4 regions of the Streptomyces sp. NPDC059906 genome follow, and region 1 is predicted to be linked to each of the others. Evidence: riboswitches for the same ligand, from Rfam matches in the RefSeq annotation. Region 1 holds a riboswitch; each other region holds the start of a gene.
What was found. A riboswitch is a leader RNA that binds a small molecule or an ion and turns the genes downstream of it on or off. The one in region 1 is predicted to bind cyclic di-AMP.

Region 1 (7,632 bases):
GGCGGGCCGGTGTCCGGGCGCGTCGGGTCCCTCATTAGGCTCCGGCCTCATGGACGTACTCATCCACCTCTTCGTCGGCCTGCACATCATCGGCATCGCCGCGCTCCTCGGCGGCTTCCTCACCCAGATGAAGGCGATGGGCCAGGACGCGGCCCGGTTCACCCCCGCGATGCTGCACGGCGCGCTGACGATGCTGGTCACCGGTGCCGTCCTGATCGGCCTCAACCAGGCCCAGGACACTGCCGTGGACAACGTCAAGATGGGCGTGAAGCTCGCCGTGCTCATCGTGATCCTCGGCCTGGTCTACGTGAAGCGCGACGAGGAGAAGGTGGAGAAGCCGCTGTTCGGCCTGGTGGGCGGGCTGACCCTGGTGAACGTCTTCATCGCGGTGCTGTGGACCTGACCGCCGCCCCGGAGTCCGCCGCCGCGGACCGCAGCCCGGCCCGGGCCCGGCCGACCGCCCCCGCCGCGACCGCCAGCCACCCGGCCACCGCGATCCACAGCAGCGCCCGGCCCGGCGCGTCCAGCCACGGGACGTCGACGACGGCGGACACCGACAGCGTCGCCGCCGCCGTCATGCCGAGCGGGAAGACGGTCGACCAGCGGCGCACGTCGTAGCGCAGGCGGGGCCAGGCGATCTCGGCGGCCAGGAGCACGGCGTACCAGGCGAGGTCGAGCGTGAGCAGGAAGACGGTCACGTCGTGCAGGACGGCCTGGTCGTCGGCGTTCCACAGGTACATGCCGGTCCCGGCCGCCGCGAGCAGCTTGGCACCGGCGAGCGCCGAGATGGCGAGCGCGCCGCCCGCCACCCAGTGGTCCCCGGAGCCCCGGGCCACCTGCCGCAGGTCGAAGCGGAACAGCGCGATCAGGTAGAGCACGATCCCCAGCCAGAACGGCACCAGCGCCGCGTGCGCCAGCCACGGCGTCGAGGTGGCCGCGGCCAGCGTGGCGGCGAGCACGGCGAGCCCCTCCGTGGCCACGCAGCTCAGGAACACCGCCCCGGGCATCCGCCGCCCCCAGTGCTGCACCACCAGGAACAGCAGCCACGGCCACAGCAGGGCCGCCAGCGCCAGCAGCACCGCCGCCAGGAGCGTCCAGCCGAGCAGGGAGAAACGCGTGCCGAGCACGGTCGTCGCGGCGACGGCGGTGAGCGCCCCCGGTGTCCCGGCCCGCCGCACCCACTGGGCGTGGTCGGCCAGCAGCAGGTAGACGAAGTTCGCCGCCAGTATCAGCCAGGCGGCGCAGGCCAGGGCGAGGGCGATCCGGGACAGGACCTCGCGGCCCGTCAGATGCAGGGCGACCGACACGATGCCGGTCGCCATCACCGCGGCCCCGGCCGCCGGTGGACGCTGCGCCCACCAGGTGCGCAGCGCTGAGGGATGGGTGGCCGGTGGCATGGGCACGATGGTAAGGAACCGTGCTGGTCAGGCGGGGCGCACCACGCTGTAGATCGACGACTCGCCGTCGTAGAAGATCGACTCCTCGCGGACGTACGCGCCCGGCTTCGGGGCGTGGATCATCATGCCGTCGCCGATGTACAGGCCGACGTGGCTGATGTCGTCGTAGAAGAAGACCAGGTCACCGGGTTGCGCCTGGGAGACGGAGACGGTGGTGCCGGCGTTGACCTGGTCGTAGGTGACGCGCGGCAGCGTCACGCCGGCGGCCTTCCAGGCGGCCTGGGTCAGACCCGAGCAGTCGTAGGAGCCGGGGCCCGTCGCGCCCCAGACGTACGGCTTGCCGATCTGGGCGCGGGCGAAGGCGATCGCCTTGTCGGCCTTGGTGCCGGTCGAGGTGCCCGGCGTCGACGAGCCCGAGGAGTCCGACGAACCGGTGCCGCCGGAGCCTCCCGAGGATCCGGAGCCGCTCTCCTGCTGGGCGGCCTCCTCCCGGCGCTTGCGCTCGGCCTCCTCCTGCGCGGCCTGCTGCTTCGCCAGCTCGGCGGCCTTGCGGGCGGCCTCCTGCTGCTTCTTCTTCTCGATCGCCGCCAGCCGGGCCTTCTCCTCGGCGGTCAGCTCCGAAAGCAGCTCCCGCGCGGTGGCGAGTTTCTTCTGGACGGTCGACTTGGCCGTCTTGAGGTCCTTCTGCGAGTCGGTGAGCGTTTCGAGGCTCTCGGTGGCCTCCCGGCGCTTCTTCATCGTCTCGGACTGCTGGGTGACGTAGTCGTCGACGGCGGTCTTCTGCCGGCCGGTGAGCCGGTTCATCAGCTGGTTCTGGTCGAAGTAGTCCTGCGGCGAGTCCGCGAGCAGCAGCGTCGCGGTCTCCGGGACCGAGGCACCCGTGCGGTACTGGGCGGAGGCGAAGGAACCCAGCTCCTCGCGCGCGTCGTTGAGCTTCTGGGTGCGCTGGGCGACGTCGTCGAGGAGGGTGTCGACCTTCTTGCGCTGCTTGGTGGTCTTCTCCTTGGCCGCGTTGTACTTCTCGGTCGCCGACCCGGCCTGGCGGTACAGGTCGTCGACCTTCTTCTCGACCTCCTCCAGGGTCGGCCGGTCGTCCGACGGCGTGGCGCTGGCCGTCTGGGACAGCAGGGCGACGGAGGTGAGGGCCGCGGTGGCGAGGGCCGGGGTCCGTATGCCCGCGACGCGGGTACCGGTGGGACGCGACTTGCGGTGCGACGCCAAGGAGGCGACTCCTTCCAGTGCTCCGCCTACCGGGTTAGCTGTCGGGTTCGGGCGGTGTGGCATGGAAGGGTTGCCCTACGGCGCCTCCGTCCCTCATGGAGGGCGGTGTCGCCGATTCACCCCGAAGTTCTCGGTTGGGTCCCCGGCTCCGGCTGCCGTGCGGCGCACCGGACTCGGCGGAGGCCGCGCGGACCGGCGAGGTTCGCCGGAGGGGGTCGAGCGGCCTGCCCCGCACCGTAGCCAACTCGTGTGGCCGCTGTGAAGGTTGGTGGGTGATATGCCCGATACATTTTCGTGACCTTTTGTTCGGGCGCCCCCGGGGCGGTAATGGCCGTCACTCTTCGTGGTCCCGCTGGTCGCAGGGCGTGCCCGCGCCCGGGAGCGGTGGGCATTTTCCGGGGTGGCACCGGGTTGTCGGTGGGGCGCCCTAGACTCGGAGAGCGATGAGCAGCCTCTTTGACGACAGCTTCCTGGCGAGCCTCCAGACCCCCCGGGGTCACGAGGAGGAACCTCCGCCGCCGCCCGAGGACGATCACGGACCGGAGCCGGTTCCGCACGATCTGTTCGGCGGGAAGTTCGACGCGCCCCCGGAGCGGGACACCCACTACCGGGACGGCGCCCCGCGCCCCGCCCTGGACGCCGCGGCGCTCCTGGAGGGGCTGAACGAGAACCAGCGCGCCGCCGTCGTCCACTCCGGCTCCCCGCTGCTCATCGTGGCCGGTGCTGGCTCCGGCAAGACCCGTGTGCTCACCCACCGCATCGCCCACCTGCTGGCCGAGCGGAACGTCCACCCGGGCCAGATCCTCGCGATCACCTTCACCAACAAGGCCGCGGGCGAGATGAAGGAGCGCGTCGAGCAGCTCGTCGGCCCGCGCGCCAACGCGATGTGGGTGATGACCTTCCACAGCGCGTGCGTGCGCATCCTGCGCCGCGAGTCGAAGAAGCTCGGCTTCACCTCGTCGTTCTCGATCTACGACGCCGCCGACTCCAAGCGGCTCATGGCGCTGGTCTGCCGCGACCTGGACCTCGACCCCAAGCGCTTCCCGCCGAAGTCGTTCAGCGCGAAGATCAGCAACCTGAAGAACGAGCTGATCGACGAGGAGGATTTCGCCGCCCAGGCCGCCGACGGTTTCGAGAAGACCCTCTCCCAGGCCTACGCGATGTACCAGTCGCGGCTGCGCGAGGCGAACGCCCTCGACTTCGACGACCTGATCATGACCACGGTCAATCTGCTGCGCGCCTTCCCGGACGTCGCCGAGCACTACCGCCGCCGTTTCCGGCACGTCCTGGTCGACGAGTACCAGGACACCAACCACGCCCAGTACGCGCTGGTGCGCGAGCTGGTCGGCGTGCCCTCGGAGCACCCCGTGGACGTGCCGCCCGAGGCCGAGGTGCCGCCCGCCGAGCTGTGCGTGGTGGGCGACGCCGACCAGTCGATCTACGCCTTCCGTGGCGCCACCATCCGCAACATCCTCCAGTTCGAGGAGGACTACCCGGACGCGACGACGATCCTGCTGGAGCAGAACTACCGCTCCACGCAGACCATCCTCAGCGCCGCCAACGCGGTCATCGAGCGCAACGAGTCCCGCCGTCCCAAGAACCTGTGGACCAACCAGGGCAGCGGCGCGCAGATCACCGGGTACGTCGCCGACACCGAGCACGACGAGGCGCAGTTCGTCGCCGACGAGATAGACCACCTCACCGACGCGGGCGAGGCCAAGGCCGGCGACGTCGCCGTCTTCTACCGGACCAACGCCCAGTCCCGTGTCTTCGAAGAGGTCTTCATCCGCACCGGCCTGCCCTACAAGGTCGTCGGCGGCGTCCGCTTCTACGAGCGCAAGGAGGTCCGGGACGTCCTGGCCTACCTGCGGGTGCTGGCCAACCCGGAGGACTCGGTGCCGCTGCGCCGCATCCTCAACGTCCCCAAGCGCGGCATCGGCGACCGCGCGGAGGCGATGATCGACGCCCTCTCCCAGCGCGAGAAGATCAGCTTCCCGCAGGCGCTGCGGCGCGTCGACGAGGCGTACGGCATGGCCGCGCGCTCCGCGAACGCCGTCAAGCGGTTCAACACGCTCATGGAGGACCTCCGTACGGTCGTCGAGTCCGGCGCCGGACCGGCGACCGTCCTGGAGGCCATCCTCGAACGCACCGGGTACCTCGCCGAGTTGCAGGCCTCCACCGACCCCCAGGACGAGACCCGCATCGAGAACCTCCAGGAACTCGCGGCCGTCGCCCTGGAGTTCGAGCAGGAGCAGGCCGAGGGCGAGGAGTCCGGGACCCTGGCCGACTTCCTGGAGAAGGTCGCGCTCGTCGCGGACTCCGACCAGATCCCCGACGAAGAGGACGGCGACGGCGTCGTCACCCTGATGACCCTGCACACCGCCAAGGGCCTGGAGTTCCCGGTCGTCTTCCTCACCGGCATGGAGGACGGCGTCTTCCCGCACATGCGCGCCCTCGGCCAGGCCAAGGAGCTGGAGGAGGAGCGGCGCCTCGCCTACGTCGGCATCACGCGCGCCCGCGAGCGGCTCTACCTGACCCGGTCGACGCTGCGCAGCGCCTGGGGCCAGCCGTCGTACAACCCGCCCTCGCGGTTCCTGGAGGAGATCCCGGCCCCGCACCTGGAATGGAAGCGGACCGGGGTGAACGGTCCCGCGCCCTCCGCTCCGGTCTCGGGCGTGGCGGCGTCGCTGTCGTCGTCCCGGTCGCGGTCCCGGTCCTCGGCGTCGGGGGCCTCCGGCTTCGCCACGGGCAGGTCGGCCGGTGCCGAGCAGCCCACGGTCTCGCTGGCGGTCGGCGACCGCGTCACGCACGACCAGTTCGGGCTCGGCACGGTGGTCGGCGTCAAGGGCACCGGGTCCAACGCCGAGGCGACGATCGACTTCGGGGACACCAAGCCGAAGCGGCTGCTGCTGCGGTATGCGCCGGTGGAGAAGCTCTGACGGCGACCGTGACGGCCGACCCGCCGGTCCGCTGAGACGTTACGGCGTCACGTCGGGCTGATGCCGTGGCTGCGCAGCCAGGGAAGCGGGTCGATCGACGAACCGCCCGCGGGGCGCACCTCGAAGTGCAGGTGCGGACCGGTCGAGTTGCCCGAGTTGCCGGAGAAGGCGATCGCGTCGCCCGCCTTCACGGTCGTACCGGAGGGGACCTGGTAGCTGGAGAGGTGGCAGTACCACGTCTCCGTGCCGTCCTTCGCGGTCACGATCATCATGTTGCCGTAGGCGCTGTTGTACTGCGTCCGCACGGTGCCGTCGGTCGCCGCCATCACCTTCGTCCCGTACGACACGGGGAAGTCGATGCCGGTGTGGACGGACATCCAGTTGATGCCGGCCTGACCGTAGTACGCGCTGAGGCCGTGCTGCGCCACCGGGAGCGCGAACTTGGGGCGCAGCCGTTCCTTGCGGGCCGCTTCCTGCGCCGCGCGCTTCTTCTCGGCGTCCTGCTGGGCCTTGAGGTCGATGCGCTCCTGCGTCCGGCTGGCCCGGTCGGCGAAGTCGTCGGCCCCGGCGGCCAGGCTGGTGAGCTGGGTGTCCAGCTTGTTGTTGGCGGCGGACGGTTTCACCGGCGCGGCCTCGGCGTTGCCCGGGTCCGGCGCGGACGCCGCGGTCTCCGTGCCCTCGTCGCCGGTCAGGCTGCCGACGGAGGCGGCCGCGATACCGGCGACGCTCATCACGCAGGCCGACGGCACGGCGATGGTCAGCAGTGCGGAGCGCTTGGCGGGCTGACGGCGACGGGAGCGCGCCCCGGCGCGGGAGCCGGTGCGCGAGCCGGCGCGGGCGGCCGGGATCCGCGCGGCCGGCGTGACCTCTTCCTGGTCGTCCAGCAGGGCGGTCACGGCGGGGAGTTCGCCGGTGGCGGCCAACTCGACGTCGTACGCGCCGGGTTCGGTGCTGTGGTCGACGGGCGCGGCGCCGTCCGGTACGGGGTGCTCGGCCGGGCCGGCCGGGTCCTCGACCACTTCGGTGGCCGCGGGGCCCGTGTTCCACTGCGTGGCGTCGTAGGCGCCGGTGTCGAAGGTCTGCGTGCCCCAAGCCCACTGCTGGGTCGCGTCGGCCGGAGCGCCGGACTGGTCCGGGTGGCTCCAGGCGCCGGTGTCCCACTGGCCGGTGGCCTCGGTGCCCGTACCGTGCGGCGGTACGGCTTCGTGCTGCTGGTAACCGGCCGTCCACGTCGTCGTGTCGTAGGCGCCGGTGTCGAAGGCGGCGTGGTGCTGGGCCGCGTACGCGTCGTAGTGCGGGGACTGCTCGCCGCCGGTGGACCACTGGGCGGTGCCGTACGAACCCGTCGTCTCGGGGGTCCCCGCGTAGTGGCCGGGCATGCTGCCGAAGAGGGGGTCCGCGTCGAAGGCCGAGCTGTCGGCAGCGCCGGGGGAGAAACCGGTGGAGGCGTAGCCGCCGCCGTACGTGGTGAGGTCGCCGTACTGGGCTTCCCCCGTGCCGTACGACGCGTAGTGCGCCGATGCGGCGTCGGAAGCCGAAGCCGGGGCGGTCCTTGTCCCCGACGGGTGACGGTCGTTCACCAACTTCTCTTTCGCCTCGACAACAGGGGCTGCCAGAGCAGTGCGGCGACTGTACCCGGCGGTATACGGGCACGACAATCTTCGTCAGGTTTCGCGAGCGAAGGAAACGGGCAATCGGCCGTGTTTTGGGGGACGGCGGGCACGAGTTTGGCTTTGTGTTCGAGAATTGTTCGAGTCCGAACGGGTTGCTTCGTTCTCAGGCGACGGTCAGCCCGCCGGAGCGTTTGCCCGGTTCCACGTCCGTTTGCCCGGCTGTCTCCGGTCCGGCGGTGTCGAGTGCCTGCCGGATCCCGGTGGCCACGGCGGGGTGCACGGGCAGGGCGAGGTGGCCGATGCCGCTCACCCGTACGTTCTGCACGCTCAGGTCGGGGTGGTCGAGGCAGGCCGTCTCCAGCGGGTCCATCACGCGGTCCAGATCGCTCCAGAAGCTGACGAACCGGGTGCGGCAGCCGGGTGCCGGGCGGGTCAGCTCCTCGATCACGGCCGATCCGGGGC
Region 2 (7,632 bases), on a different contig from region 1:
ATGTTGGAGGCGGCGATGTGCCGTACCTTGCCGGCCTTCACCAGTTCGTCGAGCGCGCCGACGATCTCCTCGACCGGCACCTCGGGCTTGTCGAAGTGGGTGTAGTACAGGTCGATGTGATCGGTGCCCAGGCGGCGCAGCGAGGCGTCGGCCGCGGCCTTGATGTTCGCGGCGGACAGGCCCGGGTACTCGGGGTGCTGGCTGACCTTGGTGGCGAGGACGACGTCGTCTCGGTTGCCGGCGATGTAGCTCGATCGTGTGATCGTCGGGGTCCTGGGTTGCGCTGTCGCGGGCCGACCGGGCTAACGTGGTCAGCGCGATCTGGGACGCCGGGTACGGCGCCAGCGTGCGGGGCCCCCGCTCCACCGGAGTGATGGTTCGGGGCCTCCCCGTCGCCTCTGGCCGTGTCCAACTGGCCAGGTCGTGAGGAAACTGGCCTCCCGAGAACGGACCACGGACGGGATCCGTGTCGCCGCCTCGGGGTTGAGTACGCCGGGGACCAGTGCGCCCAAGACCGTTCGGGGCGTGCGGCTGAGCGGGCTGCCTCCGTCCAGTCCAAAGGAACGGTTGCCGTCAGGACCGTCATGGTCCAGCGGGTGGATCAGGGGGTCAAGCCCTTGCTCTGCAGCCAGGCCATCGGGTCGATGCCCGAGCCGTCACCGGTGTGGACCTCCAGGTGGAGGTGGGCGCCGGTGACGTTGCCGGTGGCGCCGACGCGGCCGATGACGTCACCGGTGGTGACCTTCTGGCCGACGCTGACGTTGATGGACGACTGGTGCGCGTACCAGAGTTCGGTGCCGTCGTCGAGGGTGAGGACGGTCTTGTAGCCGTACGACCCGTCCCAGCCGGCCGACGTGATGGTGCCGCTGTGCACCGCCTTGAGCAGCGTGCCCGTGGGGGCGGCGAAGTCGAGGCCGGTGTGGTGGCCGGAGGCCCACAGGGAGCCGGCCTGGTTGAACGTGGAGGAGATCGTGTACGAGGAGGTCGGCAGCGTGTACTGCTTGGCCAGCTTCGCGAGCCGCTCGGCCTCGGCCTTCTTCGCGGCCTCCTCCTCCGCCTTCTTCTTGGCGGCGGCGGCCTTCTCCTCGGCCTCCTTCTCCGCCTTGGCGGCGGCTTCCTGCGCCTTCTTCTCGGCTGCGGCCTGGGCCTCGGCGGCGGCCTTGGTCTCGACCTGCGCCTGCTGCTGCTCGGCCTGCGCCATGATCCGGGCCCGCAGCGACTCACCGGCGCCGGTGGTGTCGGCGCCCTCCGCGCTGTCGGCGGCGACGGCCTGGGTGATGCCGCTGAGCGGGGTGGCGGAACCCTCGGGCTCCGACTGCTCGTCACCGCCGGGCATGAGCGAGCCGACGTTCGGCAGGTCCGGCATGGAGATGGACACCGGGGGCTTGCCGGTCTGCGCGCTGGCCATGCCGCCCGCTCCGACGGCGGCTATGACACCGACGCCGAGGACGGTGGAGCTGCGGGCGAGTCCGCCGCGCTGCTTGGCCACGCGGTGCCGGCCGCGTACGGGGCGGATGGATTCCGCGGTGGGATTCCACTCCTCCCAGGGACCCTCTTCGGCGCGGTAGCCGTCGTAGCCGAAGGTGTCGGTGCCGTGCCCACTGGGCGCGGACGGGGCCTCGGGGGCAGGCCGGTTTGACGCCACGTGGGCGTACTCCTTTCCTTCCTTTCGCCTACCGGGTTAGCTGACGGGTTCGGAGCAGGAAGGTCTCCTACGGGTGCCTGCCGACCGTGTTTCCACGGCGGCATACGCCCGATTCACCCCAATGTGGTGGTTCCCCGGTTCCCTTGCGGGATTCGGCGCGTGCGCACGGAGCCGCCTTCTGTGACGGCTGGGACGACCGCGCTGCGTTATCGAACGTTAATAGACGCGAGGCTCCGATTCCAAGCCGTTCCTCTTGATCATTACCGAATACGGCCGGGACGTACGCCTCACGACCGGTGAAAACCGGGCGAGTTGGCCGGGCCTCGGTATTCCCCTTCGCGGCACTTTCTTCTGACGGTGTATCAGTTGTTATGCGGAGGGGGGTCGCGCTGTCACGGCTCGTGACAATGATCATGATCAGCGCGCCGAGGACGCCGGACGGCGAGCAGCGCCATGTCGTCCGCCATGCCGCCCCCGGAGTGCCGGCGCACGTCCTCGGCGAGGGTGTCGAGCAGGGTCGCCGGATGCGGGAAGACGCGGCCGGCCAGCCGCGTCTGCGGATCGTAGAACTCGCCCTTCGCGTCCCGGGCTTCGGTCAGCCCGTCGGTGTAGAGCAGCAGCGTGGCCCCGCCGGGGAAGGCGACCTCCTCCGCCCGGTCGGGCCACACGCCCAGCTCGCCCATGCCGAGCGGCAGCGCCGACTCGTGGGCGGGCAGCGGGCCGAGGGTTCCGTCGCCGTGGAGCAGCAGGGGCGGGGGATGGCCCCGGTTGACGATGCGTACGGTGCCGTCGCCGTGCGGGAGTTCGGCGAGGACGGCGGTGGTGAAGCCCTCGAAGGCGTCCAGTCCGTCGCGCCGGGTGCCCTCGCGCGCCAGCGCCCGCTCCAGGCGCTGGGCCACCGCCTCCAGCGTCGCCTCCTGCTCGGCCGCCTCCCGGAAGGCGCCGATCACCACGGCGACGGCGGCCACCGCGCCCATGCCCTTGCCGCGCACGTCCCCGACGATCAGCCGGACGCCGCGGGCGCTGTCCTGCACGGCGTACAGGTCGCCGCCGATGAAGGCGTCGGCCTGCGCGGCCTCGTAGCAGACGGCGATCTCGAAGCCGGCGATCCGCTCCGCGGGTTCGGGCAGGACGGCGCGCTGGGCGGCCTCGGCGATCTCGCGGACGGAGACGAGGCGCTCGCTGCTGCGGCGGACCATGCCGTTCACGAGGACGGCGAGCACCGCGACCGTCGCGATGGTGATCAGCTCGGTGAGGGAGTCGACGTAGTGGATGACGCCCTTGCCGAGCTGCAGCGCGATGACCGCGACGACCACCGCGGCGCCGGTGAGCGCCGTGCCGCGCCGCGAGTAGAGCGGGGCGGCGATCAGGGGCGCGGCCGTGTAGAGCGGGCCGGCGGTGAAATACCTCGGGGTGAAGATGTCGTACAGGATGGCGACGGCGATCAGCAGCACGGGGAGCGCGTGCACGAAGGCGCGCCCGTACGCGACCCGCCGTCGGGGCGGCCCCGGGGGCGGCACGGGCTGGGGCTCGTCGTCGAGGCCGAGGCCGGGGTCGGGCACGGGATCGCCGGGGAGCCGGCCACCGGCTCTGGCGGCCGCTCCCTCGTCGTCCACGTCACCTGGCCGCACCACTCGTCTCCCGCCGCCCCGTACGTCCGCGCCGCTTGCCGTCCCGCACTCCAGGGTTGCGGGGGCGGGGACGGGCGGCGAGCGGTGAGGGGCCGACCGGATGACACGGGGCACCTGCGGAAACGCACCGAGGGCCGGAACCCTTTCGGATTCCGGCCCTCGGCCTTCAGTAGCGGGGACAGGATTTGAACCTGCGACCTCTGGGTTATGAGCCCAGCGAGCTACCGAGCTGCTCCACCCCGCGTCGTTGTGCTCACCACTGTACGTCATCCCGGGGGCGGAATGCACATCGGTATCTCCTCGCCCCGCGCTCCCTACCCCTCCAGGTGGCGGTTGGGCGCCTTCGCCCGCCGCGCGTACTCGGCCAGTACGACGACGACGGCACCCGCGGCGGTGAGCACCCCGCTGCCGTCCGCCCCCGCCACGAAGGTGTCCGGCTCCCGCCAGGCGGTGACGACGCGGCGCACCCCGGCGTCGAGGATGATCCGGGCGCAGGGCGCGGGCCGGGAGGCGCGGCGGGCACAGGGCTCCAGGCTGCTGTAGACGGTGGCGCGGGCCAGCCGCGGGTCTTCCCGGTCGACCTTCGCGAGCGCGGCTTCCTCGGCGTGCACGACCGGATCACCGCCCTCCCGCGAGTACCCCCGCGCCAGCTCGCTTCCGTCGGCGGCGACCACGACTGCCCCCACGCTGAAGGCGGTGTCCGACGGCGGACACAGCTCGGCCAGCTCGCAGGCGAGCGCCAGCCAGTGCCGGTCGGCGGCGGCGACGCGGTCACCGGTGCCGGGTGCGGTCGGGAGGTACCGCATCAGCACCACGTCCTCGATCCGCCGCGTCTCGACCAGCCGCAGCCGCCCGCCCTGGTAGGCACCGGGCCCGAACAGCCGGGGCGCGGCCGGGTCCCCGACCAGGAGCGGCGCGAGCACGAGCTGCAGCTCGTCGGCGAGTTCCTGCTGGAGCAGCTGGGTGTGGACGGTCCCGCCCCCTTCCACCATGAGCCGCCGCACGCCCCGCCGGTCGTGGAGGTACTCCAACGCCGCCCGCCAGTCGAGGTCCGGCCCGAGGGACACGACGTCGGCGCCGATCCCCAGCGCGTGGGCCCGGTGAGCCCCGTCGTCCGTGGTCAGCAGCACCTTGTCCCCACCCGTGTGCCAGAACCGCGCCGCCGGATCCAGCTCACCGCTGCCGCTGACGGTGACCTTGAGCGGGTACTCCGCCCGTCCGTCCGCAACCCGGGCGGCCCGCCGCTCGGCCGAGTTCACCAGCAGCCGCGGATTGTCGGCCCGGACCGTCCCGGCCCCGACGAGGATCGCGTCGACCGACGCCCGCACCTCGTCGACCCGGTCGAAGTCGGCGGGGCTGGAGAGCAGGAGTCGTTCGGGTCCGGTGTCGTCCAGGTAGCCGTCGAGGGAGACGGCGGCGGAGAGGAGGACGTGGGGGAGGGGCATGGGCGGCACTCCGGGAGACAGACGGGCGGCGGGTTCCGGCGGGCACACACTAGGCTCCGCTGCTGCTCCTACGGTTCGGCGTGGTCCTCGGCCAGGCGCGCCGCCCCCTCGACTCCGCGACCCGCAGCGCGTCCGCGAGGCACTCGGTCAGGCGGATCGCGGTGTAGCGGACCTCGGCGTTCGGGGACACCGGGTCGTCCAGGACGCCGCGCGCCGAGCGGAGTACGTCCAGCCCCACGGTGAGCTGCCGGGCCTCCGTCTCGTCGGCGAGCCGGGACACGAATCCGCTGCCGTCGCCGGGGGCGAGGAAGCAGGGCTTGCCCTCGGCCGACAGCCAGGGCAGCAGCCGTAGCGCGGTGAACCCCTCCATCAGGCGGCCGCCTTCCGCGCGCCGACGACGTGCTGGTCCAACTCCTGCTCGTGGGCGGCGACGTAGGGGCGGACGAGGCGGGAGGCGGCGCCGTCGAGGGGGAGGTGACGGCAGTACGGGGAGTGGTGGAGGGGGAGGCGGACGGGGGCGGTGGGGCGAGGGGTGCTCCGGGCTCGGTGGCGTGGGGCGCCCGCGCGGTGCATTCCGGTGCCGGGACCGAGGAGAAGGGTCAGCCAATGGGCGATGCGGTGGATAAGGTCGTGCATGTCGACGCTCCTTGCGTAAGCGTTGGCCGTGCCCCGGGAGGTCTGGACACCTCGCCGGGGTCTTGCGTGTTGGAAAGCTATCGAGGGATACAGCCCTCTACATACAAGTACAGCGGAATCCACTCGTTCGAGTAAGGCAGGGCATGCATACATTGGACATATGAGCGATACGGATCGCACGCCCCTGGACCCGATGAGCGCGAGACCTCTCTACGTTCAACTCGCCGACGTCATCGCCAAGATGATCGAGTCGGGAGAGCTGGCGCCGGATCGGCCCATCCCATCGGAGAACCATCTCGCCGACGAGTACGGCGTAGCGCGACTCACCGCGCGCCGGACCGCGCAGGAGCTCCGGGAACGGGGACTCATCGTCACCGTTCGCGGCAAGGGGTCGTTCGTCGTGGAGCAGCCACCGACCGGTTTCCCCGAAAGTGAAGCCGGGACCGCCGGCTGAAGGCTCCGGGCAGAACACGTCCGTCAGTCCAAGACGAGATGGAAATATGCAGTTGAGCGATACCCGTCGTCTGGAGGCGCGACCTCCACGGTGACAGGAATCCCTCGCTCACTCGGCTGGACCGTGACGGGGATGCTCCGGGTCTCACCCGCGTCGAGAGGCAGGATGAGAAGGAAGGCGGACTCCTGCTGGTTCAGCCACGTCAGGGTGTACTCGGAGTAGTCGTCGAGAGACTCGCCGGCGCGAACGGTGAGGTGAGCGGGCCCCAACTCGCTGATGCTGTCCTCGACCGACTCTCCGCCCGGCAATATCTTCTCGTCCGTGCCGTTGTCGTAGGTAACGGTGAAGCTGTACGTGCCGTCGGACTCCCGTTGCGGAGGATCGACCGTGACGTTCAGACCATCCTCGTACCGGGCGACCACACCAGCGCTGAGGGGGTCTGCCACGCTGCCAGAGGCACCGGTTTGTTCGAGCTGCCCGTCACCGTCCAGGCTCTTGTCGAGTTCGTCCAGCGCCCAGGCTCCCGCGGCAACCAGCAGAGTGAGGAAAAGCAGCACGAGCGTGCAGCCGGTAACACACCCTTTGTTCTCCCCGGTCGAGGCGGGAGTAGAGGCCGAGTCCGTGTCCATGCCGGTCACACTAGGAATCACTCCTGCCCACGATCACGGGCACGAGTACTCAATCTGTGACTGAGTAGTGCCGCCTGGACCCAGGGAATAACCTCCAGCAGCCCGGCCAGCAGCGGCACGAACCTGGGATCCTCCCGCTTCCAACCGTCGTGCTCGACACGGTCACTGATGAGGTTGACGAGGGCCTCGGCCTGATCCCGGTGGTTCCAGCCGGCCCAGCCCAGGAGCAGGGAGGGATGAACCGCCTGGCGTCCCCACGCCTCCCTCATCAGGGTGGAAAGCACCACCTGTCCGCACCATGGCCGGATGCCGTCTGAGTAGACGTACTCAGACGGCATGGTGGCCGATACGGATGGGGCAGGTGGTCGCGGGCGGCTACCGTCCGTGTCGATCGCCGCGGCGTGGCGACCGTACGTTCCGACCTGCTTGGCGGAGCAGGACAGGGGAGGGGGCAATCATGGCGTGGGACGAATGGGAACGGCTCAAGGCCGCGGCGGCCGAGCGGCACGGCACACACATGCAGCTGAACCAGTTGCCAGCGGACCGCGGAGCCAGTGAGGGCGACCTCATCTCCAACAAACCGGCCTGGACGAGGATCGGTACGGACGTCGGCTCGCTGCGTGAGGACATCAGCAAGGCAACAGCGAAGCTCAAAGTCGGTCAAACAGGCCTCGGCAGCGACTCCGGCTGCCTGACCGCTGCTGCCCAGAAGGATGTCCACGAGTCTTGGGCCACCTACGTGGAACGCCTCAGCGGTCGCTGCGGAAAGCTTTCCGGCCTTCTGGTGAAGGCGGGCAGCGACCAGGTGAGGACTGACGAGTCGGTCGAGGCCGAGGTCGCCAAACTGGAGGTGGCTTACGGGGATACGCCGGCTGTCGGCGGTCAGGGCCAGGGGCGGTAACCAGACGTCATGGATCTCGCGACGCTCAAGGCTCTCAAGCCCACCGAGTACTCCGAAGCGGCCGACGGGTACCGCAGCACCTCCGACATGGCGAGCGCGGCCAAGGACCGCATCGACAACCAGATAGCGGTGGCCTTGAGGAACCAGCTGAAGGGAAACGCCGCCACAGCGGCAGGCAAGCAGCTGGGAGAACTGAGCCAGAACTTCCACTACGTCCAAGTGCAGTGCGGCCTCGTCAGCACCGCCCTTGAAGCGTTCTCGTACGAGACGGAAGCGGCCAAGCGGAAACTC
Region 3 (7,632 bases), 200 kb from region 1:
CACGAGGCCTTCGGCGCGCAGTAGGTCGAGCGCCTGGCGGACGGTGTTGCGGGTGGTGTCGTAGTCGGCGGCGAGGGTGTCCTCGTGGGGAAGGGTGCCGTCGGGGAAGGCGTCGTCGAGGAGTTGGCGGCGGAGCAGATCGGCGAGTTGACGGGCCCGGTCGGCGCGCAGCCGGCGCCGCGTGCGGTGGGCGGCGACGGTGGTCGCGCCCTGGCCGGCGTGGTCTCGGATGCGGTCGGTGGGCGGCATGGCTGGAACCATACCTATCCGGTCGGATTAGTGGTGTTGCTGGAATGTTGCGCCACCGGGGGCTCTGCCGGTTGTGGGGGTGAGCTGGGCTTTCCGCGGCGGGCGGGGGAGTTCTGCCACCGGGGTGTGCCGGCGTGTACCGGCGTGCGCGGGGTGGGCCTGGTCGTGGGGGTGGGTGCGGCTAGGCCAGGGCGGTCAGGCCCGGGGCGAAGGTGATGAGGAGGGGGATGAGCGGGACCAGGGCAGCCGTTGCCGTGGTCAGGGCCCGGTGGCGGCGGGGCAGGCGAGGGCGGGGTTCCAGGAGGCGGTCGACGCGTTCGCCGAGGAGGCGGTGGCTGGAGGCGCAGGAGAGGACGCCGCGGTGCTGGTTCAGCTCGATCAGGGCCAGCGCGGTGGTCAGGTGGCCGCAGCGGCGGGAGGCGGTGTCGTCGGCCGAGAGCTCGACCAGCCGGTGGGTCTGGTCGCAGAAGTGGGCGAAGAGCGGCACGCTCGGGAAACCGGTGGCCAGGGCGGTCGACAGGTGCAGCAGCCAGTCGTGGCGGGCCCGGGCATGGCCGCGCTCGTGGGTGAGGACGGCGTCCAGCTGATGGTCGGTGAGACGGTGCAGGGCGCCGGTGGTGACGATCAGCTGGGGCGGGCTGCCGGGCATCCACCAGGCGTCCGGGTACTCGTCCTCCAGGACCAGCAGCGGACCACGGGCCGCCGGGAGCCCGGCGGGCAGGTCGGGGGCGCGCTCGCGCAGGTGGGCGCGGGACCGGGTGCGCCGACGGCGGGCCTCGACCAGCTCGCGGGCGAGCATCGCGGTCGTCCAGGCGGCGCCGGCCGCCAGCAGCAGGGTGAGCGCGGCCGCCCAGACCGGGCCGGCGGAGAGGTTGTACGCCGCGGTCACCGCGGGCGGCGCCGGGGCGAAGAGCTGGGCGCGGACGGTCCCGAAGACGGCGGTGGCGCCGAGGGTGAGTGCCGTCAGGCAGCACAGCAGCACCGTCGCGACCAGGCACTGCCACACCCACAGCCCGACCACGGGATCCCGCTCGGGCCACGCGGAACGGGTCAGCGCGCGGGGCACCGGCACCGCGGCGGTCACGGCGACGACGAACAGCAGGAGCAGGCAGACGGTCATGCCACTGGCTCCGGATCCTGGTCGAAGGATGGGCGGCTCTGGCTGTACAGGGGTGGTGCTGGCCGGGCCGTGCGCGCACACCGCCCGACGCCAGTATGACGGGGCCGGGCGGTGTGAGTCAGGTGTCGTCGGACACCGGTTCCGGAACCTGGGCGTACGGACCTAGGACGTTCAGGCCCCGCGTTCCGTCGGACGTAGCGTCAGGCGCCCTGCCCGGCCCCCCGGCCGGCTACTCGCCCGGTCACCTCTCCCAGTCCCACCCGGACACCGTCCGGTCCCGGGGCCCAGGCCGACAGGGTCACCACGTCGCCGTCCTCCAGGAACGTCCGCTTGCCGTCGGGGAGTTCCAGCGGGTCGCGGCCGTTCCAGGTCAGTTCGAGCAGCGACCCCCGCTCCCGCTCGGTGGGCCCGCTCACCGTGCCCGAGCCGTAGAGGTCGCCGGTGCGCAGCGAGGCTCCGTTGACCGTCATGTGGGCCAACTGCTGGGCGGCCGTCCAGTACATGGTGGAGAACGGCGGCTCGGAGACGACGTGGCCGTTGACGGCGACGGAGATCCGCAGGTCGTAGCCGCCGCGGTCGTCCTGGTCGGGGTCCGTGTCGTCCAGGTAGGGCAGCAGCTCGTGCGTGCGCTCGGGCGGCGCCACCCGGGCCTCCTCCAGCGCGTCCAGCGGGGTGATCCACGCCGACACCGACGTGGTGAAGGACTTGCCGAGGAACGGACCGAGGGGGACGTACTCCCAGGCCTGGACGTCCCGCGCGGACCAGTCGTTGAGCAGGCAGAGCCCGAAGACGTGCTCGCGGAAGTCGCCGAGCGCGACCGGACTGCCCAGCTCGGACGGCACACCCACCACGAAGCCGACCTCCGCCTCGATGTCGAGCCGGACGGACGGGCCGAAGACGGGTGCGGCGTCGGCCGGGGCCTTGCGCTGCCCCGACGGGCGCACGACGTCCGTGCCCGAGACGACGACCGTGCCGGAGCGGCCGTGGTAGCCGATCGGGAGGTGCTTCCAGTTCGGGGTGAGGGAGTCGGCGGCGTCGGGGCGGAAGATCTGGCCGACGTTGCGGGCGTGGTTCTCGGAGGCGTAGAAGTCGACGTAGTCGGCGACCTCGAAGGGCAGGTGCAGGGTCACCGACGACAGCGGGTGGAAGAACGGCTCCAGGGCCTCGCGGTGGGAGGGGACCGTCACCCACGCCGTCAGCGCGCGCCGCACGTCCGACCACGCCGTGCGCCCGGCCGCCAGCAGCGGGTTGAGGGTGGGCTGCGCGAGGAGGGCCGCGTACGGCGAGCCGAGCGCGTGGGCCGCCGCCCCCGCGTCGAGGACGTGATCGCCCAGCCGGACGCCCACCGTCCGGTCCATCCGGTCCGAACGGTCTGTCCTGTTCATCCGGTCCGTCCGGTCCGTCCGGTCGAGCGAGCCGGGGATCGAGAACACGCCGTACGGAAGGTTGTGCGGGCCGAAGGGGTTGCCCTCGGGGACATCGAAGGGGGGCATCGGATGCTGCCTCGCTTTCGTGCTCGCCATGTGCGCCGTGCGCGCCGTGTGCGCCACGTGATCGGTGTGCGTCGCGTGACACGTGGTCGGGCCACACGTTACGGGTGACGTGCCGCTGTTGGGCAGTGCGACCGAAGGCGGCGGGGCCCGGGACGCGATCTTGGCGCCTGCGGGTGGTTGGCGTGCCATGTCGCTGCCAACCGGGACACAGGCCCTGAACCGGCTTTAGCCGATGATGTGTCAGGATTCGGACATCATCGGGCGTCCTCGGGCAACCCCGTGCGGGTTCGAACGCACTCGCTACGCCCTCGTTCGGAAGCGGTCACGGGTGAGTCGGACGGGTGCGGTGTCCGTATTCTCTGATCATGGACCGCACCGCGTATTCACTCGTCGCCACCGACCTGGACGGCACGCTGCTCCGAGGCGACGACACCGTCTCCGACCGGTCGCTGGCCGCGCTGGCGGGGGCCGCCGGGGCCGGGGCGCGGCACCTGGTGGTGACGGGGCGGCCGGCACCCCGGGTGCGCCCCCTGCTCGACCGGCTCGGCCGCACGGGGCTCGCGGTGTGCGGACAGGGCGCGCAGGTGTACGACGCCGGCGCGCACCGGATGCTGTGGTCGGTCACCCTGGACCGGGAGCTGGCCGAGACCGCGCTCGGCAAGATCGAGGCCGAGGTGGGCCAGGTGTACGCGGCCGTGGACCAGGACGGCGTCGACGGGCTGACGCTCATCGAGCCGGGCTACCTGATGCCCCACCCGACACTGCCCGCGGTGCGCGTCGAGCGGCGTGCGCAGCTGTGGTCCACGCCGATCAGCAAGGTGCTGCTGCGCCACCCCGAGCTGACCGACGACGAACTGGCGGCGACGGCGCGCGCGGTGGTCGGTTCCCTCGCGACGGTCACCATGTCGGGGCCCGGCACGGTGGAGCTCCAGCCCTGCGGCATCACCAAGGCCACCGGTCTGGCGCTGGCCGCCGAGCACCTGGGCCTGGAGCGGCGGCGGACGATCGCCTTCGGGGACATGCCCAACGACATCCCGATGTTCCAGTGGGCGGCCCACGGTGTCGCCATGGCCGGCGCCCATCCCGAACTCAAGGCGGTGGCCGACGAGGTCACCACGACGAACGAGGACGACGGCGTGGCCGTCGTCCTCGAGCGGATCTTCGGTACCTCTTAGGCGAGGTTCGGGGGGCGTACGGCTCAGTACGCGCTGAAGACGTTGTCCATCGAGCCGTAGCGGTCGGCCGCGTAGTTGCAGGCGGCGGTGATGTTGGCGACCGGGTCGTACGGGTCCCAGGAGGTGCCGGGCACGTGGTACGCCTGGAAGGTCGGGTCGATCACCTGGAGCAGACCCTTGGACGGGGTGCCGTTGATGGCGTTGATGTCCCAGTTGTTGATGGCGAGCGGGTTGCCGGAGGACTCACGCATGATGTTGCGGTGAATGCCCTCGTAGGTCCCGGGGATGCCGTGCTGGGCCATGATGTCGAGCGACTCGCGGATCCAGCCGTCGAGGTTGTCCGGGTAGGCCGTGGCCGCCGTGGTGGCGGTCGTGGCGGTCGTGGCGGCGGCCGGGGTGGCCGCGGAGGCGGTGGTGGCGCCGATGAGTGGCAGCGCGAGCACCGCGGCACCGGTGCCGGCCACGGCGAGCTTGCGGGCGAGGCGGCTGGTGCGGGCGTGACGGTTCTGACCGTTGGCAGACATGCGGTGTCCCTCTCCTTACGCCTACGAGGTGAGCTGTCGGGTTCGGGCGGGGAGGTGCCCGGCCGTGCCCTGACGGGTACGGCTTCACCCCGAGCCGCTCCGGTGGTGACCGGTGCGGCGACTTACCTGGGTCCCCCGCTCCTGCCTGCGAGTTTGTTGGGTGGATGACTGTGCGACGGGCGGTGGCAGGATTCGGCGTCCACCCGACAGGCCGGGAACGTATGCGAGAGCACATGTCCGGAACAAGTGCAGGAATCACCCAACGTGCCTGTTGACCTTGTTCTGAGGCCTATGAGGCTCTTGATCCTTTGCTGCTGCCAATCCCCAACTGGCTTGCGGGGCAAAGGGAGGGCACAGGTTCCGGCCGGGTTGCCCGCAGGTTGCCCGGAGTGAGCCAACTCACTGGCTTCAACAAGCACGGCAAATGGGGCATTAACCCCAACTGGGAGCCAACCGGCCGCGGGTGGGGACGGCTTCGGGTGTCGAGCGGGGAGGGGTGGGAAGCGGGGGAGGGGAGGGGGTGGAGAAGGGGTGGAAGCAAGGAGGGGGCGGGCGTCTCGATCGGGTGACGTTCTGGAAGTGCGGGCCGTTGGGAGGAGTGATGGGATCTTCGGTGGCGGCTCCGGCCCGTTCGCCCTCCGGCTCCGGCTCGTCCCCTCTGGCGATATCAATCAAAATCTGCTCATATCACCTGATCAAAAACATACCGTTCATGATCCGATACCGACCAGCCTGTAACGGTGGGCGCTAGCGGTGATCGAAACGTGACCGGATACGCTGACTTGAGTGGTGGCAGCGACCTATCGACAAACCAGGTAATCGCCAGTAGACACCAGCAGACAGGAGACCCCTCGTGACCGTCGTCGGGCCGTTCGGGCTGAGCGTGCGGGACCAGGCTCTGGAAGCCGATGTCCAGGCCGGATTGGTTGCTGTCGAGGAAGGGTTGCTTGAGGCAACCAAAAGCGAGGTGCCGTTCATCACGGAGGCCGCCCAGCACCTGGTGCGGGCCGGCGGGAAACGGTTCCGGCCGCTGCTGGTGATGCTCTCGGCCCAGTTCGGAGACCGCTACGCCCCCGGGATCGTGCCCTCGGCCGTGGTCGTGGAGCTGACCCACCTCGCCACGCTGTACCACGACGACGTGATGGACGAGGCCGCCGTGCGGCGCGGGGTGCCCAGCGCGAACACCCGCTGGGACAACTCGGTCGCCGTCCTCACCGGCGACTTCCTGTTCGCCCGCGCCTCCCAGATCCTCGCCGACCTCGGCCCCGAGGCGGTCCGCGTCCAGGCCCTCGCCTTCGAACGGCTGGTCACCGGCCAGATCCTGGAGACGGCCGGCCCGCAGGACGGCCGCGACCCGGTCGACCACTACCTGGACGTGCTGGGCGGCAAGACGGGCTCCCTGGTGGCGGTCTCCTGCCGGTTCGGCGCGATGATGTCCGGCGCTGACGAGACGGTGGTGGACGTCCTCACCCAGTACGGCGAGCGGCTCGGCGTCGCCTTCCAGCTCGCGGACGACGTCCTGGACATCGCCTCCGACTCCGACGAGTCCGGCAAGACGCCCGGCACGGACCTGCGCGAGGGCATCCCCACCCTGCCCGTCCTGCGGCTGCGCGAGCGGGCGGCCCGGCTGGGGCTCGCCGAGGACCTCGCGCTGTGCGAGCTGCTCGACTCCGACCTGAGCGACGACGCGCGGCACGCCGAGGCGCTGCGCCTGCTGCGCGCCCACCCCGCGCTGGAGCAGGCCCGCCGGGACACCGTCCGGTACGCGGAGGAGGCCCGGGCTGCGCTGGCCCCGCTGCGCGAGTGCGACGCGAAGGCCGCGCTGGTGGAGCTGTGCGACGCGGTGGTCCACCGGGCCGGCTGACCGCCCTCCGCGGTCCGTCGCCGCCTATGTGGTCCGCGTCGCCCCCTACGGGCCGGGGGAGCCGGCACCCCTGCGTGTCATCCCGCAGGAGTAGGCGGAGTTGAGCCCGCGGTCTGACGCTTGTGCTCCGGCGATTTGGTCAGATGGACACCACGGAAAAACACCAATCCTCACCGATTCGGGTGAGAATGGCGGCTCACGGGTGAACGAGTGCGAGGTCGCGAGACAGCCGCCGCCGACGACGGAGGTAGGGCACACATGGCACCGATCGATTCCGACGACAACACGACCGCCGGGGCGGGCGAGGAGCTGCGCGCCGGACGGCGCAAGGCCGCGCGGTACGTCGTCCCGGTCGCGGTGATGGGAGTGGCGGCCGCGACGATCGGGCTCGTCCCCGCGCTCGCCGACTCCGGCGACCCCGACCTGCCGAAGGTCACGGCGGAGCAGCTCATAGAGAAGATCGCCAAGTCGGACGTCCAGCAGCTGTCCGGCACGGTGCGCATCAACACCGACCTGGGTCTGCCGGACCTCGGCGGGCTGGAGAGCGGCTTGATGTCCGGAATGTCCGGAGGGCCGGGCTCCGGCGGGGACGGCGAGGGCTCCGCCGCCGACCCCTCGGCCAAGCTCACCGAGCTGGTGTCCGGCAGCCACACGCTGCGCGTCGCGGCCGACGGCCCCGACCGGCAGAAGCTGTCCCTGCTGGAGAACGCCGCCGAGTACAGCCTGATCCACAACGGCAAGGACGTCTGGGGCTACGACAGCCGGTCCAACGAGGTCTACCACTCCACCGCCGCCGACGGCGCCGAGCGGCCGGGGAAGGACGTGCCGGGCCAGGACGTGCCGGCCACCCCGAAGGACTTCGCCGACCAGGCGCTCAAGGCGGTCGACGACACCACGTCCGTGACCGTCGGCGGTACCGCGCAGGTGGCCGGCCGGGACGCCTACCGCCTGGTCGTCGAGCCCAAGCAGGACGGATCCACGGTCGGTGCGATCACCGTGGCGGTGGACGCCGAGACCGGCACGCCGCTGAAGTTCACCCTGACCCCGGCGAGCGGTGGCGCCGCCGTCGTGGACGTGGGCTTCACCAAGGTCAGCTTCGCCAAGCCGGACGCGTCGACGTTCGACTTCACGCCGCCCGAGGGGGCCAAGGTCACCGAGGCCGACGAGGCCGGTGAGCGGGCCGGGGCCCAGGAGCACGGGCGCGGGG
Region 4 (7,632 bases), on a different contig from region 1:
CCCGACAGCGCCGTCACCGCACACACCCGGCGCCTCCTCGACCAGCTCACCCAGTCCCCCGCGCTGGTCCTGTCCGACACCATGGACGTCCTGGCCTGGAACCGACTCGCCGCAGCCCTCCTCACCGACTTCGGACAGATCCCCGAGCAGGACCGCAACTACGTCTGGCTCCTGTTCAACGACCCCGCACTGCGCGCCCTCTACGACGACTGGGAGACCGGAGCCCACGCCTGCGTGGCCTACCTCCGCATGCACACCGCACACCGCCCGGACGACCCCCGCCTCCAGGCCCTCGTGACACGGATGACACCGCACACCGACTTCCAGCACTGGTGGCAGGCGCGCGAAGTCGCCGTCCAAAGCACCGGCAACAAAATCTTCCACCACCCCGTCGCCGGCACCCTCACGCTCGACTGGGACACCCTGACCAGCACCAACGTCCCCGACCAGCACATCGTCATCTGGACCGCACCACCCGACAGCCCGTCCGAGCAAGCTCTCCGCCACCTGGCCACCACGACGGCGGTTCGATTCGATTCGGTGAGACATCTCTGAATGCCGGGAGACCGTTCCCATCAGCTCGGCGAGACCATGCACCGGCTCCATGGAACCGCAGCCCTGGACGAATCTGGGCCGCGCTCCGCGCGGGGCGCTCCGTCCGAGGTTCGCAGCAGACGACGCCGTTCGTCAGCAGGGAGACGCTCCAGCATCTGGGCCATCTCCCCCATCTTGTCCCCGACCGGCCTCACCGCTCCCCCGCGAGGTCGAGATCACCCCTGCTCGTCCCGGCCACGCCTTCGACGATCCGGGGGCGCCGCCACGGATGCGCGATCGGACCCGACACCGCCCGCCACCACGCCTCCACCGGCAGCTCCCCCGCCGGCTCGAACGGCTCCCCCGGCCGCGGGAACGCCACCGCCTGGCCGACCTCCTCAGCCGCCTCCTTCGTCCACTCCCCCGGCTCCGCCCACGGGTGCGGCGCCAGGTTGAAGGTGCCCCAGTGGATCGGCAGCAGGGCGCCGTGCGGACGGCCGCCCTGGAGGTCGAGGTGGGCACGGACGCCCTCCTCGGGGGTCATGTGGATGTCCGGCCAGAACTCGGCGTACGCCCCCAGCTGGATCATCGTGGCGTCGAACGGGCCGTGCGCGGCGCCGATCTCGCGGAATCCGTCGAAATAGCCGGTGTCCCCGCTGTGGTACACGCGGTGTTCGGAACCGGCGACCACCCAGGACGCCCAGAGGGTGTGCTGGGTGTTGCGCAGCCCGCGCCCGCAGAAGTGCCGGGCCGGGGTGGCGGTGAGGGTGAGGCCGCCGACGCCCGTCGACTCGTGCCAGTCCAGCTCGCGCAGCCGGTCGGGGGAGACACCCCAGTGTTCGAGGTGGCCGCCGACGCCGAGCGGCACGGCGAACACGGTGTCCGTGCCGGCCAGCGCCTTGATGGTGGGCATGTCCAGGTGGTCGTAGTGGTCGTGGGAGATGACGACCACGTCGACCGGGCCCAGGGCGGCAAGTGGCAGCGGGACCGGATGCAGGCGCTTGGGGCCGGCGAAGGGGAAGGGGGAGCAGCGCTCGCCCCACACCGGGTCGAAGAGCACGCGCTGCCCGTCGATCTCGGCGAGCACGCTGGAGTGGCCCATCCAGGTCAGCCGGAGCCCGGTGGCGGGCGGCCGGGCGAGGTCGGCCAGGGTGGTGGCGTGCACCGGGACCGGACCCTGCGGGGACCGGCGCAGCCGCGCCTCCTTGTTGAAGTAGATCTTGGCGAATTCGGCGGCCGATCCGGAGGGCCGGGTCCGTGCCGTGCCCCCGGGGTTCTGGAAGACGCCGTCGCTGAAGTGCGGCGATCTGCGGATGCGCGCCATGCGCTCACCGCTCGGGTCGGCGCCGAAGGCCGCGGGCCGGGGCACGCTGAACCCGGGACTCGGGGAACGGAAAGCGGCCACGGTACCTCCAGGTGGAGTGGTTCAGGCTCTCATTATGGTCGTCTCGTCCTACGCACCTCGAACGACGGATGTGACATCCGTGTTCCCCCGGTCCGTCGCGACCGGGAAGGGCGTCGGCGCACGTCCCGGCGCCTGTATAGGGTGACGTGCGTGGGGAGAGTGCGGTTGAGCGTGGCGGAGCGGCGCGAGGAGCTGCTGGGCGCCGCCATCGAGCAGATATCGGCGCGGGGCGTGGCGGCGTTGCGGATCGCCGACGTGGCCGCGGCGCTCGGCGTCAGCAACGCCCTGGTGCTCTACCACTTCTCCACGAAGGAGCGCCTGGTCGCCGCCGCGTTCACGCATGCCGCCGAGGACGACCTCGCCCGTCTGCGGGGGCTGCTCGCCCGTCGCACGTCGGCGCTGCGCCGGCTGCGGGCGGCCGTGCGGTGGTACGCGCCGACCGGGCCGGCCAAGGGCTGGCGGCTGTGGATCGAGGGCTGGGCGGCGGCGCCGCGCGAGCCCGCGCTGCGGGAGGTCACGCGCGAGCTGGACCGCCAGTGGAAGGCGGCGATCGCCGAGGTCATCGCCGAGGGCGTGGCCGCCGGTGAGTTCTCCTGCCCCGAGCCGGACGCCGCTGCCCTGCGGCTGACGGCGTTGCTGGACGGGCTGGCCGTGCAGCTCACCTCGTACACGGGCACGGTGTCGCGGGCCCGGGCGCAGGAGTGGGTGGACGACGCCCTGGCCCGGGAACTGGGCCTGGAGCGGGCGGCGTTGACACCGACGCGGCGCTAGCACCCAACGGGGCACCGGCCCGTCGGTGCACCGGCCCGTCGGACGCCGGCCGCCGGGACACCACCGACCCCCGTCCGCGTCAGGCCACCGACGCGATCCACGTCTTGATGTCGTCCGGCGACAGCGTCCCCTTGGCCGTCACGTGGTCGCCCGACGACTCGCCCCGCAGCCTGCGCCCGATCCACGGCACCAGGTACTCGCGCGCCCAGTGCACGTCGTCGCGCCGGACGTCGAGCGTGCCGCGCGGCGGCAGGGGCGGCCAGGGCTGGTCCGGGTCGGCCGGAACGCGCAGGCCCAGGGCCTGCCCCGCGCGCAGCGCCACCCGGGTGTGACCCTCCGGCGACAGGTGCAGCCGGTCGGCGTCCCACGCCCTGCGGTCCTGGACGCTCCGCAGCGACCACAGGTCGAGCACCGGGCAGCCGTAGCGGTCGGCGACGGCGCGGACGTGCCCGTTGTACGTGGCGATCTTGCCGCGCAGGTGCTTGAGGACCGGCACCCCACGGGTGTCGAACCCGGTGGTCACCAGGACGGTTCCGGCCGCGGCGGTCAGCGCGGCCACCGCCAGCTCGAACCGCTCGGCGACCTCGTCGGGATCGGTGCCGGGCCGGATGATGTCGTTGCCGCCCGCCGCGAACGAGACGAGGTCCGGCGCGAGTCCGACGACCCGCGGTACCTGCTCCGCCACGATCTGGTCGAGGAGCCTGCCGCGCACGGCGAGGTTCGTGTACGTGAAGTCGCCCTCGGGGCGCCGGTCCGCGAGCAGTACGGCCAGCCGGTCGGCCCAGCCGACGAACGCCCCGTCGGGGCCGGGGTCGCCGACGCCCTCGGTGAAGCTGTCCCCCACCGCCACGTACGACCCGATCACTGCTCTGCTGTCACTCTTCGAATCGTCTGCCACATCGGCCCATGATTCACCTTGGAATGTGACCTACGCGACCGTAGGGCGGGATTGACGGGCGGTGAGAAAGGCCACGCCTAAAGTATTCGTCAATTCCGGAATACGCGAGGGCCCTGCACGGCGCGCACACCGGGGTCCGGACACGCCGAAGGCCGGACCCGGGGATCGGGGTCCGGCCTTCGGGGCGCGGGGGCCGCGCGGAACCGGTCGTCAGACGGAGACGCCGTGCGAGCGCAGGAATGCCAGCGGGTCGATGTCCGAGCCGTAGTCCGGCGTGGTGCGGATCTCGAAGTGCAGGTGCGGGCCGGTCACGTTGCCGGTGGCACCCGAGAGGCCGACCTGCTGACCCGCCGTCACCGACTGACCGGCGGAGACGGAGAGCGAGGAGAGGTGAGCGTACTGGGCGTAGTGGCCGTCGGCGAGCTGGATGACGACCTGGTTGCCGTACGCGCCGCCCCAGCCGGCGGAGACGACGGTGCCCGCGCCGACGGCCTTGAGGGAGGTGCCGGTCGGGACGACGAAGTCGGTGCCGGTGTGGTAGCCGCTGGACCACATGCTGCCGGACTGGTGGTACGGGGTGCCGACGGTGCCGCCCGCGACGGGGGAGGTGTAGCCGCTGGTGGTGCCCGTGGACTGGCTGCCGGTGTCCGAGGAGGAGGCCTTCTCGGCGTCCGCCGACTTCTGGGCCGGCTTCGCGGCGGCGGACTTCTCGGCGGGCTTCTCGGCGGGCTTCTCGGCGGACTTCTGCGCGGGCTTCTGCGACTGCGCGGAGGACGGCGCCGACGACTTGGCGGCCTGGCCGCCGATCGAGAGCTTCAGGCCGGGGTGGATCAGCGACGGGTCGGAACCGACGGCCTCGCGGTTGTCCGTGTAGAGCTTCTTCCAGCCGCCGTCGACGTCCTGCTCGTCGGCGATCTTCGAAAGGTAGTCGCCGCTCTTCACGGTGTAGGTGCGCGAGTCGGAGTTCTTCTCGGCGGCGGCCTTCTTGGCCGAGGCCGGAACGGACTGCGCGGCCTGCTCGGAAACGGAGTGCGCGGGAGCGGCGTTGGCGGCGGCGGCACCCATCAGCGGGAGCGCGAGCGCGGCGCCGCCGGTTCCGGCGACGGCGATGGTGCGGGTCAGGCGCATGGCCCTGGTACGGCGGTGCTTACCCTTCGCGGGCATGGCGAATTCCTCTCCGGCGCCTGCGAGGTGAGCTGTCGGGTGCGGGCTGGAGATGCCCGGCCGCGCAGAACGCGGCTTTACCCCAAGCCGTTCCGGGAACCGGAACAGGCAGTTCTACCTGTGGGTCCCCCGCTCCTGCCGTGTACGGGTGGTCGATGAGTGCGGGCTCCGGTCGGCGGCAGGATTAGGCGTCCGTCCGGATCGGTGGTGAACGTAAGGGACCAAGACGCACACGGACAAGCGAGGGGTTCCCCCGGCGGGTGTTCCGATTGATCCTTTACGGGAATATCCGGTAACCCTGCGTCGATTTCCGCCGCGCGCTTTTGCCTAAAGCCCCTTGAGAAACAGTTGAATTACGTGAACATGACGGGCAACGCACGGTCACGGATATGACGCTGCTCACGCGCCTCGCATTCACCTTCCGCCATTTCAGGGCCAGTTGCTATTAAGGCACCAATTCGGACAGAAGGCTCTTATCGGCTCGGAATATCCCTCGGGGCGCCATTTCGCGCCCAGGTGATGCCGTATCGTCTGGTGGAGCCCGTCGGCGAGCAGCGGCGGCGGGGCGGAGTGGGAGGAGCCCCCGTGACGCAGCAGGTCCCGTCGACCGAACCCGAGCTGACCGGTGTGCGCAACTTCCGGGACGTGGGCGGACTGCCCACCGTGGACGGGCGGCGGGTGCGGCAGGGGGTGCTGTTCCGCAGCGGTCACCTGGCTCACGCCACCGGGGAGGACGCCGCGTTCCTGGCCTCGCTGGGCCTGCACACGATCTTCGACTTCCGCAACGCGGCCGACCAGAAGCTCGAGGGCCCGGACGTCGACCTGCCGGGCGTGCGCAATGTGAACCTGCCGCTGAGCGACCCGGCCGACGGCGCCGAGTTCTGGAAGATGGTCCGTGACGGCGACCTCGACCAGCTGCGCGAGATCCTGGCCGACGGCAAGGGCGCGGACCGGATGATCGGCTCCTACCGCGCGATCGTCACGGAGCGCACTGCGGAGCACTCCCGCATCCTGCACGCGCTCGCCGAGGACAGCGTCCCGGCCCTGATGCACTGCGCCGCCGGAAAGGACCGCGCGGGCCTGTCGATCGCCGTCACCCTGCTCGCCCTGGGCGTCGAGCGCGAGGCCGTCGTCGAGGACTACCTGAAGTCGAACGCCGCGCACCGCCGCTACAAGGTGCGCCGCAGCGGTTCCGCGGCCTCGGCCTACTCCCCCGAGGTCATGGAGCTGCTCAGTCCCCTGTTCGACGCGCGCGCCGAGTACCTGGCGGCGGCCTTCGAGACCGTCGAGGAGACCTGGGGCGGCGTCGACGCCTACCTGGAGCAGGGCCTGCGGCTCACTGCCGGGACCCGGGAGCGGCTGCGCGAGCGGATGCTGGACTGAGCCACCCGCCCGCGGACGGCGCTACTTGGCGCCCACCTCGAACAGCAGGTAGAGGAAGCCGCCGAAGACGTGCCCCAGGGCGATGTAGATGATCAGTCGCACCCACAGGGCGCGCGGGAGCTTCTCCTCCGTGGCACTCATGGCGTCTCTCCGGGGGTCGGGCCGAGGCACAGGGCGGCCGTCGGGCTCTGCAGCAGGGTGTGTACGAACAGCAGCTCGACCCCGTCGGGGTCCTGCGCGGCGATCCGGTGCGGGGTCATCGAGTCGAAGTGGGCGCTGTCCCCCGCGGTGAGCCGGTGCTCGGTGTCCCCGAGGCGCAGTCGCAGCCGGCCCCGCAGGACGTGCAGCCACTCCTCACCGGGGTGCACCCGCACCACGTCGCCCTGGGAGCCGTACGGAACCTGGACGCGCAGGGCCTGCATGCCGCGGCCCGGCGCTCCGGCCCGCCAGTACGTCCAGCCGCCCGCGGCGGTGGGTTCCATGCCGGCGGCGCGCACGACGGCGTCCCGGTCCGCGGCCGTCTCCCCCAGCAGCTCGGCGACGGTCGTACCGTAGACCCGGGCGAGGGAGAGCAGCATCGGCAGCGAGGGCTGGCGCTGCCCGGTCTCCAGGCGGGAGAGGTGGGCGGGCGAGAGCCCTGCGTCGCGGGCCGCGGCCTCCAGGGTGAGGGCGGCCCGCCGCCGCAGCTCACGCAGCTGGGGCGCGACGGCGGCGACCGCCCCCTCGGCGGGGCCGGTCTCGGAGGAGCTCATGGCTCCATTCAGCCCGAGTCTTGCCCGTCAGGCAAACTTCTTGCCTCAGAGGCAAAAAGTTTGCTGCGCACGCTCAGCGGTTGGCCACCGCCTGCTTGACAAGGATCTTCCCGAAGTCCCACATCAGGCCACCGCCATTGTGCGCGTCCTCCATCACCTCCGTGAAGGCGTCGACGAACCGGTCGGCGTCGTCGGTGTCGACGATCAGCGGCGGGATCAGCTTGATCACTTCCAGGTGGTCGCCGGACACCTGGGTCAGGATCCGGTGCCGTTGCAGCAGCGGCACGACCACCATCTGCGCGAACAGTCCCTTCCGCGCCGCCTGCAGCATCGTCCAGCGGCTGCGCAGCTTCAGGGACCTGGGCCGGCCGAACTCGATGCCGATCATCAGTCCGCGGCCCCGGACGTCGGCGAGCAGCTCGTAGCGGTCCACCAGCTCCGCGAGCCGGGACTTCAGCCGCTCCCCCACCGCGGCGGCGTTCGCGACGATCTCCTCGTTCTCCATCACCGACAGCACCGCGAGTCCGGCGGCCATGGCCTGTGCGTTGGACCCGAAGCTGGCCGAGTGGACCTGTACGCGGTCCATCGAGGAGTACACCTTCTGGAAGATCCAGTCCTTGCCCAGGGTGGCCCCCACCGGCACGTATCCGCCGGACAGCGCCTTGGCCACGCAGACCAGGTCGGGCTCCACCCCGTCCGAGTGCTGGTAGGCGTAGAACTTGCCG

Region 2: another riboswitch for cyclic di-AMP. It lies ahead of ACFV9J_RS26060 (M23 family metallopeptidase); the one in region 1 lies ahead of ACFV9J_RS02205 (NlpC/P60 family protein).
Region 3: another riboswitch for cyclic di-AMP. It lies ahead of ACFV9J_RS01210 (transglycosylase SLT domain-containing protein); the one in region 1 lies ahead of ACFV9J_RS02205 (NlpC/P60 family protein).
Region 4: another riboswitch for cyclic di-AMP. It lies ahead of ACFV9J_RS14945 (peptidoglycan DD-metalloendopeptidase family protein); the one in region 1 lies ahead of ACFV9J_RS02205 (NlpC/P60 family protein).

What each region holds. Positions count from the first base shown of each region.
Region 1 is NZ_JBHWKU010000001.1:443,612-451,243, forward strand. It holds gene ACFV9J_RS02195 (hypothetical protein) at 50-403, shown strand; gene ACFV9J_RS02200 (tellurite resistance/C4-dicarboxylate transporter family protein) at 381-1,397, opposite strand; gene ACFV9J_RS02205 (NlpC/P60 family protein) at 1,425-2,618, opposite strand; cyclic di-AMP (ydaO/yuaA leader) riboswitch at 2,625-2,807, opposite strand; gene pcrA (DNA helicase PcrA) at 3,062-5,557, shown strand; gene ACFV9J_RS02215 (M23 family metallopeptidase) at 5,605-7,137, opposite strand; gene ACFV9J_RS02220 (esterase/lipase family protein) at 7,334-7,632, opposite strand, start outside.
Region 2 is NZ_JBHWKU010000019.1:22,058-29,689, forward strand. It holds partial or broken gene ACFV9J_RS26055 (aldo/keto reductase) at 1-239, opposite strand, end outside; gene ACFV9J_RS26060 (M23 family metallopeptidase) at 602-1,645, opposite strand; cyclic di-AMP (ydaO/yuaA leader) riboswitch at 1,657-1,813, opposite strand; gene ACFV9J_RS26065 (PP2C family protein-serine/threonine phosphatase) at 2,038-3,261, opposite strand; tRNA gene ACFV9J_RS26070 (tRNA-Met) at 3,447-3,520, opposite strand; gene ACFV9J_RS26075 (dihydrofolate reductase family protein) at 3,591-4,721, opposite strand; gene ACFV9J_RS26080 (hypothetical protein) at 4,771-5,091, opposite strand; gene ACFV9J_RS26085 (hypothetical protein) at 5,091-5,357, opposite strand; gene ACFV9J_RS26090 (GntR family transcriptional regulator) at 5,518-5,811, shown strand; gene ACFV9J_RS26095 (hypothetical protein) at 5,835-6,440, opposite strand; gene ACFV9J_RS26100 (DUF7008 domain-containing protein) at 6,458-6,727, opposite strand; gene ACFV9J_RS26105 (hypothetical protein) at 6,898-7,341, shown strand; gene ACFV9J_RS26110 (alpha/beta hydrolase) at 7,351-7,632, shown strand, end outside.
Region 3 is NZ_JBHWKU010000001.1:245,794-253,425, forward strand. It holds gene ACFV9J_RS01190 (GntR family transcriptional regulator) at 1-249, opposite strand, end outside; gene ACFV9J_RS01195 (M56 family metallopeptidase) at 431-1,369, opposite strand; gene fahA (fumarylacetoacetase) at 1,570-2,862, opposite strand; gene ACFV9J_RS01205 (HAD family hydrolase) at 3,228-4,037, shown strand; gene ACFV9J_RS01210 (transglycosylase SLT domain-containing protein) at 4,061-4,561, opposite strand; cyclic di-AMP (ydaO/yuaA leader) riboswitch at 4,566-4,734, opposite strand; gene ACFV9J_RS01215 (polyprenyl synthetase family protein) at 5,415-6,425, shown strand; gene ACFV9J_RS01220 (outer membrane lipoprotein carrier protein LolA) at 6,684-7,632, shown strand, end outside.
Region 4 is NZ_JBHWKU010000008.1:19,192-26,823, forward strand. It holds gene ACFV9J_RS14925 (helix-turn-helix domain-containing protein) at 1-555, shown strand, start outside; gene ACFV9J_RS14930 (MBL fold metallo-hydrolase) at 746-1,939, opposite strand; gene ACFV9J_RS14935 (TetR/AcrR family transcriptional regulator) at 2,090-2,710, shown strand; gene ACFV9J_RS14940 (SGNH/GDSL hydrolase family protein) at 2,790-3,575, opposite strand; gene ACFV9J_RS14945 (peptidoglycan DD-metalloendopeptidase family protein) at 3,819-4,772, opposite strand; cyclic di-AMP (ydaO/yuaA leader) riboswitch at 4,777-4,933, opposite strand; gene ACFV9J_RS14950 (tyrosine-protein phosphatase) at 5,358-6,155, shown strand; gene ACFV9J_RS14955 (DUF6126 family protein) at 6,177-6,296, opposite strand; gene ACFV9J_RS14960 (helix-turn-helix domain-containing protein) at 6,293-6,907, opposite strand; gene ACFV9J_RS14965 (aspartate aminotransferase family protein) at 6,981-7,632, opposite strand, start outside.